DNA from 3 places in the Streptomyces sp. NPDC031064 genome. Region 3 is predicted to be linked to each of the others. Evidence: riboswitches for the same ligand, from Rfam matches in the RefSeq annotation. Region 3 holds a riboswitch; each other region holds the start of a gene.
What was found. Region 3 has a riboswitch for cobalamin ahead of cobN (cobaltochelatase subunit CobN). Riboswitches for the same ligand answer to the same signal wherever they lie in the genome.

Region 1 (3,261 bases), on a different contig from region 3:
CCGCCCGCGCCGCCCACCTGGAACAGCAGCGGCACCGCGCCCGTCACGCAGAAGCCGAGCGGGATGCGCCACGCCCGCCAGAGCTGCCGCGGCGCGACCCCGGCCGGGCCGAGCAGCACCGCCACGGTGGCAGCCGCCACGAGGACCGCGCCCGGCCACGGCGGCAGACAGATCGCGAGCACCGTCAGACCGAAGCCGAGCACGGCCTTCTCGCACGGGTGACGGCGGCGCCAGCGACTGCTGTGCGCCGCCGCGTCGATCGGCAGCACCGGCGGCTACGCGGAGGGCTGCCGGTCGGCTGCGCCCGCGGCGTCGTCCGGCGCACCGGCGTCCGGCGCCTGCGCACCCCCGGCCCCCGCCAGCGCCTTGGCCTCGCCCTGCCGGCGACCGCGCCGCAGCCCGAAGTAGTACGCCAGCACGCCCGCGCCCAAGGCGGCCTGGAGCGAGAACAGCGCCGACTCCACCTCACCGGACGGCGGCTCGTACAGCGGGCTGAACCACGGCTTGTAGTCCGGGTGCGACTCGGTGATCGCCGTCTCGGCCTGTCCGTCGGCGCCCGTGAATGGCTCCTCCTTGTGGTCGCCCATGCCCAGGGCGAGCGGGAGGACGGCGAGCGCCACCACGACGAGCAGCAGCAGTGTGTTGATCCTGGCGTTGCGGCTCATCGGACCACGGCCTCCTTCTTCACCGGCAGGACACCGAGGCGGGCCAGATCGCCCTTGCTGGACTGCATCAGCAGCCGCATCACCAGCACGGTGAGCAGGCCCTCGCTGACGGCCAGCGGGATCTGCGTGACGGCGAAGATGCCGCCGAACTTCGCCAGCGCACCGGCCACACCGCTGCCCGGGTCCGGGAACGCCAGCGCGAGCTGCACGCTGGTGACGCAGTACGTGGACAGGTCGGCGACGAACGCGCCGAAGAACACGCTCACCATCAGCGGCACGTCGAACCGGCGCAGCAGCCAGTACGTGCCGAAGCCCGCCCACGGCCCGACGATCGCCATCGAGAAGGCGTTGGCGCCCAGGGTCGTCAGGCCGCCGTGCGCCAGCAGCAGCGCCTGGAAGAGCAGCGTGATGGTGCCCAGCACCGCCATGATCGGCGGCCGGAACAGGATCGCGCCCAGGCCCGTACCGGTCGGGTGCGAGCAACTGCCCGTCACCGAAGGGATCTTCAGGGCGGACAGGACGAAGGTGAAGGCACCGGACGCGCCGAGCAGGAGAGTCGATTCGGGATTGGCCTTGACCTCCCGGGTCAGGGCCCGGACGCCATGGGCGACGAAGGGAGCGGCGGCGACGGTCCAGGCGACCGCGTGCACAGGGGGCAGATACCCCTCGGCGATATGCATGATGTGGGAGACCCTCTCCAGCACCTCGTGGATGGACAACGCGCCCTGGCCGGTCTCCTGGCTGACGGGATGGCATGGGGGCATGCCGCCGCGACTCCGCCTTCCCGGACCCCGCGGTCTCCCGCGGTGTTCCAGTGGCTTCCCGGGGTGGTTTCCCAGGGAGTGGAGCCGGACTTCCCGATCACAGTGGCGAGGGCCGCACCGGTACCGCACCGGTTTCCCGTACACCAAGGCCCTGCGACAGTAGTGCGTTGACCAGGTACATCACAACCCGCACACCGGTGCGGGCACCGGCTCCACCCACCGGACGCCGTCATTCCTTGCGATAGCCGTACGCCTCCGACGCGGCCGTCACCACCGCGTCCAGGTCACCGCCCGCCGACGCCGTGACCACCGCCGCCACCGCGCCCTCCACGAACGGGGCGTCCACCAGCCGCGTACCGTCGGGCAGCTCGTCGCCCTCCGCGAGCAGGGCCTTCACCGTCAGGACCGCGCTGCCCAGGTCCACCAGGACGGCCACCCCCGCCCCGCCGTCGACCTCCGTCGCCGCCTGGGTGATCAGCTCCGCGCTGGTGCCGAGCCCGCCGTCCGGGGTGCCGCCCGCCGCCGCCACCGGCACGGTCCCACCGCCGCCGGCGAGGCCCCGGGCCAGCTCGGCGACGGACGACGCGACCGCCGCGCTGTGCGAGACGAGCACGATGCCCACCCGCGCGCTCACCGCGCCCCCTCCGCCTCGGCGAGGGCGGCGATCAGCAGGGCCGAGGACGTGGCGCCCGGGTCCTGGTGACCGACGCTGCGCTCACCGAGGTAGCTGGCCCTGCCCTTGCGGGCGAGCATCGGTACGGTCGCCAGCGCCCCCTGGTTCGCGGCCTCGGCCGCCGCCGCGAACGACTCACCGAGCGACTCGGTCAGCGACGCGACGGCCGGCTCCAGCGCGTCCAGCATCGTCTTGTCCCCGGCCGCCGCCCCGCCGAGCTGCGCCACCGCCGCCACACCCGCCCGCAGCGCCTCGGCGAGCTGCACCGGCGCCACCTCGGCGGCGTCGCCCAGCGCCTTGCCGGTGCGCCGCAGCAGCGTCCCGTACAAGGGGCCCGACGCGCCGCCGACCGTCGAGATGAGCTGCCGCCCCGCGAGCACCAGCACGGCCCCCGGCGTGCCGGGCGGCTCGTCCTGAAGGGCCTTGACCACCGCGGCGAAACCGCGTTGCAGATTGGCGCCGTGGTCGGCGTCACCGATCGCCGAGTCCAGCTCGGTGAGCCGGCCGGCCTCCCGGTCCACGGCCGCGGCCGCGGTCGTCATCCAGCGCCGGAAGAACTCCGCGTCGAGCACCACGGGCCTCACATTCCCCACCGCAGTGCGGCCGTCCGCACCGGCGCGTCCCACAGCCGGAGCATCTCCTCGTCCGCCTCGCACAGGGTCACCGAACAGCCGGCCATGTCGAGCGAGGTCACGTAGTTGCCGACCAGCGTACGGGCCACGGCCACGCCCCGCTCGCCCAGCACCCGCTGGACCTCGGCGTTGAACCCGTACAGCTCCAGCAACGGCGTCGCCCCCATGCCGTTGACGAGCACCAGCACCGGGCCGCCGGGCCTCAGGTCCTCCAGCACGGCGTCCACCGCGAAGTCGGCGATCTCCCGCGCGGTCATCATGGGCCGCCGCTCCCGGCCCGGCTCGCCGTGGATCCCGACGCCCAACTCCAGCTCACCGGGCGGCAGGTCGAACGTCGGGCTGCCCTTCGCGGGCGTGGAGCAGGCGCTCAGCGCCACGCCGAAGCTGCGCGAACCGGCGTTCACCCGCCGGGCGATCGCCTCCACCCGCTCCAGCGGGGCACCCTCCTCGGCGGCCGCGCCGGCGATCTTCTCCACGAACAGCGTGGCCCCGGTCCCGCGCCGCCCGGCCGTGTACGTACTGTCCGA
Region 2 (3,261 bases), on a different contig from region 3:
GCAGGTGCGGGTGGCGTGGCCTTCGACCGGGTGGCCGTCGCGCCCGCGCAGGTCATCGGTGCCCGGCCGTACGACGAGGAGTCGACCGCGCCCTTCACCGCGCTCGCCGCCCCCGCGCTGCGGCTCGCCCTGTGCCACGTCGGCCTGGGCATCGCCGAAGGCGCCCTCTCCGAGGCGCGCGACGCCTGCCCCGGTGGCCGGCTGCCCGCCACCGACCCGGACGTCCTCCTCGCGTTCGGGGAACTGGCGTCGGCGGCCCGGACCGCCGCCGCGGTGGTCGAACGGGCGACGGCGGCGATGGCCGGGGCCCTGGAGGCGGGGGCGCGCATCGACGCGGACGAGCCCGCCGACATCGCCGCCCTCGTCGCCACGGCCGAGACGGTCACGGCCGAGGCCGCCCTGCACATCACGACGCGGGTGCCGGCACTCGCCGACGCCCCCGGCCTCGACCGGTTCTGGCGCAACGCCCGCGTCCTGACGGCCGGCCGCTCCACGGCCCACCGGCTCCGCGACATCGGCGAGCACTACCTCAACGGCGCGTACCGGCCGGGCTGAGCACGCAGTCGCCGCAGTAACCGGCTCCGGGCACGCGGTAGTAGAGGCAGCAGCTACGGCGCCGGTACGTCAGGGGCACGGCGGTGAAGGCCCCGGCGCTCGCGAGCGGCTCGCGTGCCAGCAGGGCGGTGACCAGCGGGAGCGGTGGGCAGGGGGCGTCGGGGACGTGGGCGGTGAGCACCCGGACGGCGCCGATGAGCGCGGAGGCGGCGTTGCCCCGCAGCACGTGCGGGGACAGCGCGGAGTGCTCCCGCAGCGCGTCACCCAGCGGCAGCAGGTTGCGCACGACGACGGTCTCGTGCAGGGCCAGGGGCACGTCGTCGCCCGCCACCCCGGACACCTCCGGCAGCCACAGGTCGATCGGGCCGGACTCGGCCGGGCGCCACCACAGGCGGTCGGGCGCGAGGTCGGGCACGCGCCCGGTGAGCGCGGCGGTGGCCAGGGCGACCGACCACAGCCGGGCGGCCGTCCCGATGTGCAGGGTCGAGGCGGCGACCCGCCGCTGCCCGGCCCCGGACCGCCGCCCGGTGCCGAGCCGCCGGCCGACCGCCGCCACGTACGCGTCCAGCGCGCCGTCCCGGTCCGTGTACAGGTCGGTGAGCGGCCGGAAGCACGCGGCGTCGGGGCGCGGCCCACAAGCCACGGCGAAGTAGGGGCCGATGGCGCGGACGCGTGCGAGGACGTCAGGGGTGGGAGTGCCGTCCGGCGACGATCCGTCACACACGCGCGGGCACACGGGTGCCACCGTCCTCTCGGTCGTGAGGTCGAAGGCAGGATCGCAGAGGCACCGCACCGCACGCCAGGTCCGCCCGGTGGCACCGGCCACGTAGTATCGCCTGGTCATCACCGCGACGGGAGACAGGAAGCCGGTGCGATTCCGGCACGGTCCCGCCACTGTGACCGGGGAGTGGAACCCTTCGAGAAGGCCACTGCGCACCACGCGCGGGAAGGCCGGGGGAACGTCGATCCGGGAGTCAGGACACTGGCCTGTCGCGGGCCCGTTCCGAGGAGCGCGGACTCCCCAGGAGGCTTTACGTGTACGACGGCACGCCCCGTCCTCATTGGTTCCCCCGTCCCCTTTTGTTCCCCCGTCCCCGGTTGTCCCCCGCCGCCCGCCCGCGCCCCCGCGCCCGGCGCGCCGTGGTGCTGGCCGTCGCCCTGTCGGCGGCCCTGCTGGCCGGCTGCGGCGGCCCCGGACGGGCGGCCGACGACCGGAAGGCCACCGCGCCGTCCGGGCCGGGCTTCCCGGTCACCATCGACAATTGCGGCACCCGCACGACGTACGACAGGCCGCCCTCCCGGGTGGTCACCATCCACCAGCACCCGGCCGAACTGATGCTGGCGCTGGGGCTGAAGGACCGGATGGTCGGCACCGCCTTCCCCGACTCGGCCGTTCTGCCCAGGCTGCGGAAGGACTTCGAGGCCGTCCCGGAGCTGGCGGAGAGGGAACCGTCCTTCGAGAAGGTCCTGGAGGCCGAGCCGGACTTCGTCTACGGCGGCTACGGCAGCGCGTTCGCCGAGAACGAGGGCCGCTCCCGCAAGGCGTTCGCCGACGCGGGCATCGACACCTACCTCAACCGCGAGTACTGCGGGAAGAAGCGGGTGTCCATGCAGGACACCTACGACGAGATCCGCACCATCGGCTCGATCTTCGGCGTGCGGGACCGCGCCGACCGGCTCGTCGCCGACCTCCGGGGACGTATCGCCAGGACCACCGAGGCGGTGAAGGGCGCGCCCGCCGTGCCCGTGTTCGTGTACGACAGCGGCGACAAGTCGGCGTTCACGGCGGGCGGCAAGAGCCTGGGCACCGAGATCATCCGGCTGGCCGGCGGCCGGAACGTCTTCGACGACCTCGACCAGGTCTTCGGGGACGCCTCCTGGGAGCAGGTCGTGGCCCGCAAGCCCGAGGTGATCGCCATCTACGACTACGCGGGTGCCGGGAACGTGGAGCGGAAGAAGAAGTTCCTGCTCTCGCAGCCGGCCCTCGCGGACGTCCCGGCCGTGAAGAACAAGCGGTTCGTGGTGCTGCCGCTGACCGCGACCCTGGTCGGCGTACGGCCGCCGTACGCGGTCGAGGACCTGGCGCGCGCGCTGCACCCGGAGAGGTTCCGGTGACGGGCCCGGCGAAGGCCACGGCCGCTCCCGAGCCCACCGGCCGCCCGCGGCGGCGGAGCGCACCCGCTTTCGCCGTGACCCTGGCCGTCCTCGGCGTCCTGCTCCTGGCGTCGGTCACGGCAGGCATGGCCATCGGTTCGGTTCACGTACCGCCCGGCGAGGTGTGGGGCATCGTGACGCACGCGCTGGGCGCCGACCGGCCGGAGCCGGTGTGGTCCCGGGCGCGCGAGACGATCGTCCTGGACGTGCGGGCGCCACGGGTGCTCCTCGGGGCGGTGACGGGCGCCGGGCTCGCGGTGGTGGGCACCGCCATGCAGGCCCTGGTGCGCAACCCGCTCGCGGAGCCGTACCTGCTGGGTGTGTCGTCGGGCGCGTCGCTGGGCGCCGTCATGGTGATCGTCTTCGGGGTGAGCCTGTTCGGGCCGGTGTCGCTGTCGGTGGCCGCGTTCGCCGGGGCGCTGCTCACGCTGGTGCTCGTGTACAGCACGGCGCGGGCGGGCGGCCGTATCACCTCGGTGCGGCTGGTGTTGTCGGGCGTGGCCGTCGCGGCGGTGCTCACGGCCGTGATGGACCTGCTGCTGCTCACCTCCG
Region 3 (3,261 bases):
CAGCCGCTTGCGCGTAATACCGCTCGCGACCATCTGCGCGTCGCACAGGATCGGCGCCCCGGCGCGCAGCGCCTCGCGGGCGCGGGCCACCACGCCCGGCGTGTACGCCAGGTCGCGGACGAGGTCGACCATGCCGCAGGCGTGGATCATCCGCACGGCGACCTGGCTGACGTCGGCCGGCAGGTCCGCGAGATCCGCCTCGGCGCGGATCGTGGCAAAGGACTGGCGGTAGATCTCCGCCCCGTCCTTCTCGTAGTCGAACACTCTGCTCTCGCTCATTTCGTCGATCCTTGTACGGTCATCTGGTACGCGCCCTCGCCCGTCGCCACCATGTCGGTCCACGTGACGCCCTGCGGGTGGCCGCAGCGGCGGGCGCACCCCGACCAGTGGACGGGCAGCGCACCCTCGCGGGGGCGGGCGTCCGCCCGCACGTCGGACAGGGACTTGCCGCAGCCGGGGCGCCCGGTGCACGCGCTGACGCCGATCCAGGGCGAGTCGGTACGGGTGATGAACCCGGCCCCCTCCAGGGCGCGCAGCCGCTCCTCGGCCGCCGCCCGGCCGGCGTACCCGGGCAGCACGAAACCCCGCCACGGGGTGACCCGTACCTCCCGGGCCGGCAGCAGCGCGCGGAACTGCGCCGACGTCACCCTGCCGAGCCGGGCGAGGACGCAGACGGTGCCGTCGTCGAGTACGCCCGGCGGGGGCGGCGCGCTCGTCGGGCACACGAAGTCCTCCGCGGGCTCCGCCGCGATGCCCGCCCGCCTCAGGTGTCCCGTCACGTCCACGTCCTGCCCCGCCGGCAGCTCCCGCACCCGCCACGCCCCGGTGCCCGCGGCCCGCGCGGCCGTCAGGAACGCCTCGGCCGCCGCGAGCGCGGCGCGGGGCGCGTCCGCGCCGGCCACCCGGTATGTCCGGTCCGCGACCCGGAGCAGGGCGGCGCCGTCCGGCGCTGCGAGCAACGTCACATCGGCGGCCAGACCCGCGACGTCGCCCCGCCCGTCGTCCACGGCGAACAGGAAGCGGCCCGACAGCTCCACCGTCCGGTCCTCGCCGCACACCAGCTCGTCCAGCTCCACCGCCCAGGCCATGACGTCCGCCCCGGCGAGCGGTGAGACGACCATGTTCCGTACGCGCTCGTGCCGTTCGGAGGCGGGCAGCAGCCCGGCGTCCCGCAGCGTCCGGGCGAGGCCCAGCCCGCAGCTCTCGCCCAGCCCGCGCAGCTCGATGTTGCCTCGCGAGGTGAGGGAGAGGTGCCCGTCGCCGAGCCGGTCGGCGGCGTCGGCCAGCACGTCGACCTGATGAGGCGTCAACACACCTGTGGGTACGCGGAGTCGGGCGAGGGCGCCGTCATCGGCGCGGTGCAGCCGCAGCGCGCCCGGGCAGGCGTCACCGCGGTCCCGGACACGGTCCCGTATGTGCGCTTCACCCCGGTCCCGGGGGTTTGGTGAGCTGGGCGGCATGGCGGCGAGCATACGCGCAGCCTCTACTATGCAGACGGCACAGGGTCCCAGGGCCCTAGGGAGGAAGCCCGGTGGGAATCCGGCGCGGTCCCGCCACTGTGAGTCCGGCGGAAACCGGACGAGTCAGGAACTCCCGCCGTCCTACGACCACCCGGGGCGCGGACACCCCGAGGAAGGCCTGCGCACGCCATGACGCACGCGACGACGCCCGCCACCGGCCCCGAGGCGACGCCCGCCACGACGATCCTGCTGCTGTCGCACTCCGACACCGACCTGCTCAGCGCCCGCGCCTCCGGCGGACCCGTCGCGTACCGGTTCGCCAACCCCGCCCGGCTCCCGGTGGACGACCTGCCCGGCCTCCTCGACGGCGCCGACCTCGTCGTCGTGCGCCTCCTCGGCGGCATCCGTGCCTGGGAGGAGGGCCTGGAGGCGCTGCGCGCGACCGGCAAGCCGCTCGTCGTCCTCACCGGCGAACAGGCCCCCGACGCCCAGCTCATGGAGACGTCCACCGTCCCGATCGGCATCGCGGCCGAGGCGCACGCCTACCTCGCGCACGGCGGACCGGACAACCTGGAACAACTCGCTCGTTTCCTCTCCGACACCGTCCTGCTGACCGGCCACGGCTTCGAGCCCCCGGCCGCCGCCCCCACCTGGGGCCCGCTGGAGCGGACCGCGCGCAACATCACCGGCCCCACGGTCGCCGTGCTCTACTACCGCGCCCACCACATGAGCGGGAACACCGCCTTCGTCCACACCCTGTGCGACGCCATCGAGGACGCCGGCGGTCGGGCGCTGCCCCTGTACGTGGCCTCCCTCCGCGCCCCCGAGCCGGAGCTCCTTCAGAGCCTGGGGATGGCCGACGCCGTCATCACCACCGTCCTCGCCGCCGGCGGCACCAAGCCCGCCGAGGCCCAGGCGGGCGGGGACGACGAGTCCTGGGACGCGGGCGCGCTCGCCGCCCTGGACGTCCCGATCCTCCAGGCGCTGTGCCTGACCGGCTCGCGCGCCGCCTGGGAGGAGAACGACGAGGGCCTCTCGCCGCTCGACGCCGCCAGCCAGGTCGCCGTCCCCGAGTTCGACGGCCGGCTCATCACCGTCCCGTTCTCCTTCAAGGAGATCGACGCCGACGGGCTGCCCGCGTACGTCGCCGACACCGAGCGCGCCGCCCGCGTCGCCGGGATCGCCGTACGCCACGCCCGGCTGCGCCACATCCCCAACGCCGACAAGCGCCTGGCGCTGGTCCTGTCCGCGTACCCCACCAAGCACTCCCGCATCGGCAACGCCGTCGGCCTCGACACCCCCGCCTCCGCCGTGGCCCTCCTGCGCCGACTGCGCGAGGAGGGGTACGACTTCGGCGCCGAGGAGGTCCCGGGCCTCGCGTCCGGCGACGGCGACGAGCTGATCTACGCCCTCATCGAGGCGGGCGGCCACGACCAGGACTGGCTCACCGAGGAGCAGTTGGCCAAGAACCCGGTCCGCATCCCGGCCGCCGACTACAAGCGCTGGTACGCCACGCTGCCGGAGGAACTGCGCGAGAACGTCGAGCAGCACTGGGGCCCGCCGCCCGGCGAGATGTTCCTCGACCGGTCCCGCAACCCGGAGGGCGACATCGTGCTCGCCGCCCTCAGGCGCGGGAACCTGCTCATCCTCATCCAGCCGCCGCGCGGCTTCGGCGAGAACCCGATCGCGATCTACCACGACCCCGATCTGCCGCCCTCGCACCACTACCTGGCCGCCTACCGCTGGATCGCCACCCCGGCCTCCGACGGCGGCTTCGGGGCGGACGCCATGGTCCACCTCG

Region 1: another riboswitch for cobalamin. It lies ahead of ACZ46W_RS22840 (energy-coupling factor ABC transporter permease); the one in region 3 lies ahead of cobN (cobaltochelatase subunit CobN).
Region 2: another riboswitch for cobalamin. It lies ahead of ACZ46W_RS23690 (ABC transporter substrate-binding protein); the one in region 3 lies ahead of cobN (cobaltochelatase subunit CobN).

What each region holds. Positions count from the first base shown of each region.
Region 1 covers NZ_JBVIGF010000006.1:236,859-240,119, reverse strand. Annotated here, with positions in the region: gene cbiQ (cobalt ECF transporter T component CbiQ) at 1-269, opposite strand, end outside; gene ACZ46W_RS22845 (energy-coupling factor ABC transporter substrate-binding protein) at 276-665, opposite strand; gene ACZ46W_RS22840 (energy-coupling factor ABC transporter permease) at 662-1,345, opposite strand; cobalamin riboswitch at 1,376-1,592, opposite strand; gene dhaM (dihydroxyacetone kinase phosphoryl donor subunit DhaM) at 1,659-2,063, opposite strand; gene dhaL (dihydroxyacetone kinase subunit DhaL) at 2,060-2,674, opposite strand; gene dhaK (dihydroxyacetone kinase subunit DhaK) at 2,683-3,261, opposite strand, start outside.
Region 2 covers NZ_JBVIGF010000006.1:443,484-446,744, forward strand. Annotated here, with positions in the region: gene ACZ46W_RS23680 (acyl-CoA dehydrogenase family protein) at 1-555, shown strand, start outside; gene ACZ46W_RS23685 ((2Fe-2S)-binding protein) at 530-1,399, opposite strand; cobalamin riboswitch at 1,376-1,560, shown strand; gene ACZ46W_RS23690 (ABC transporter substrate-binding protein) at 1,591-2,670, shown strand; gene ACZ46W_RS23695 (FecCD family ABC transporter permease) at 2,667-3,261, shown strand, end outside.
Region 3 covers NZ_JBVIGF010000004.1:383,517-386,777, forward strand. Annotated here, with positions in the region: gene ACZ46W_RS17085 (precorrin-8X methylmutase) at 1-279, opposite strand, end outside; gene ACZ46W_RS17090 (cobalamin biosynthesis protein CobG) at 276-1,472, opposite strand; cobalamin riboswitch at 1,484-1,613, shown strand; gene cobN (cobaltochelatase subunit CobN) at 1,650-3,261, shown strand, end outside.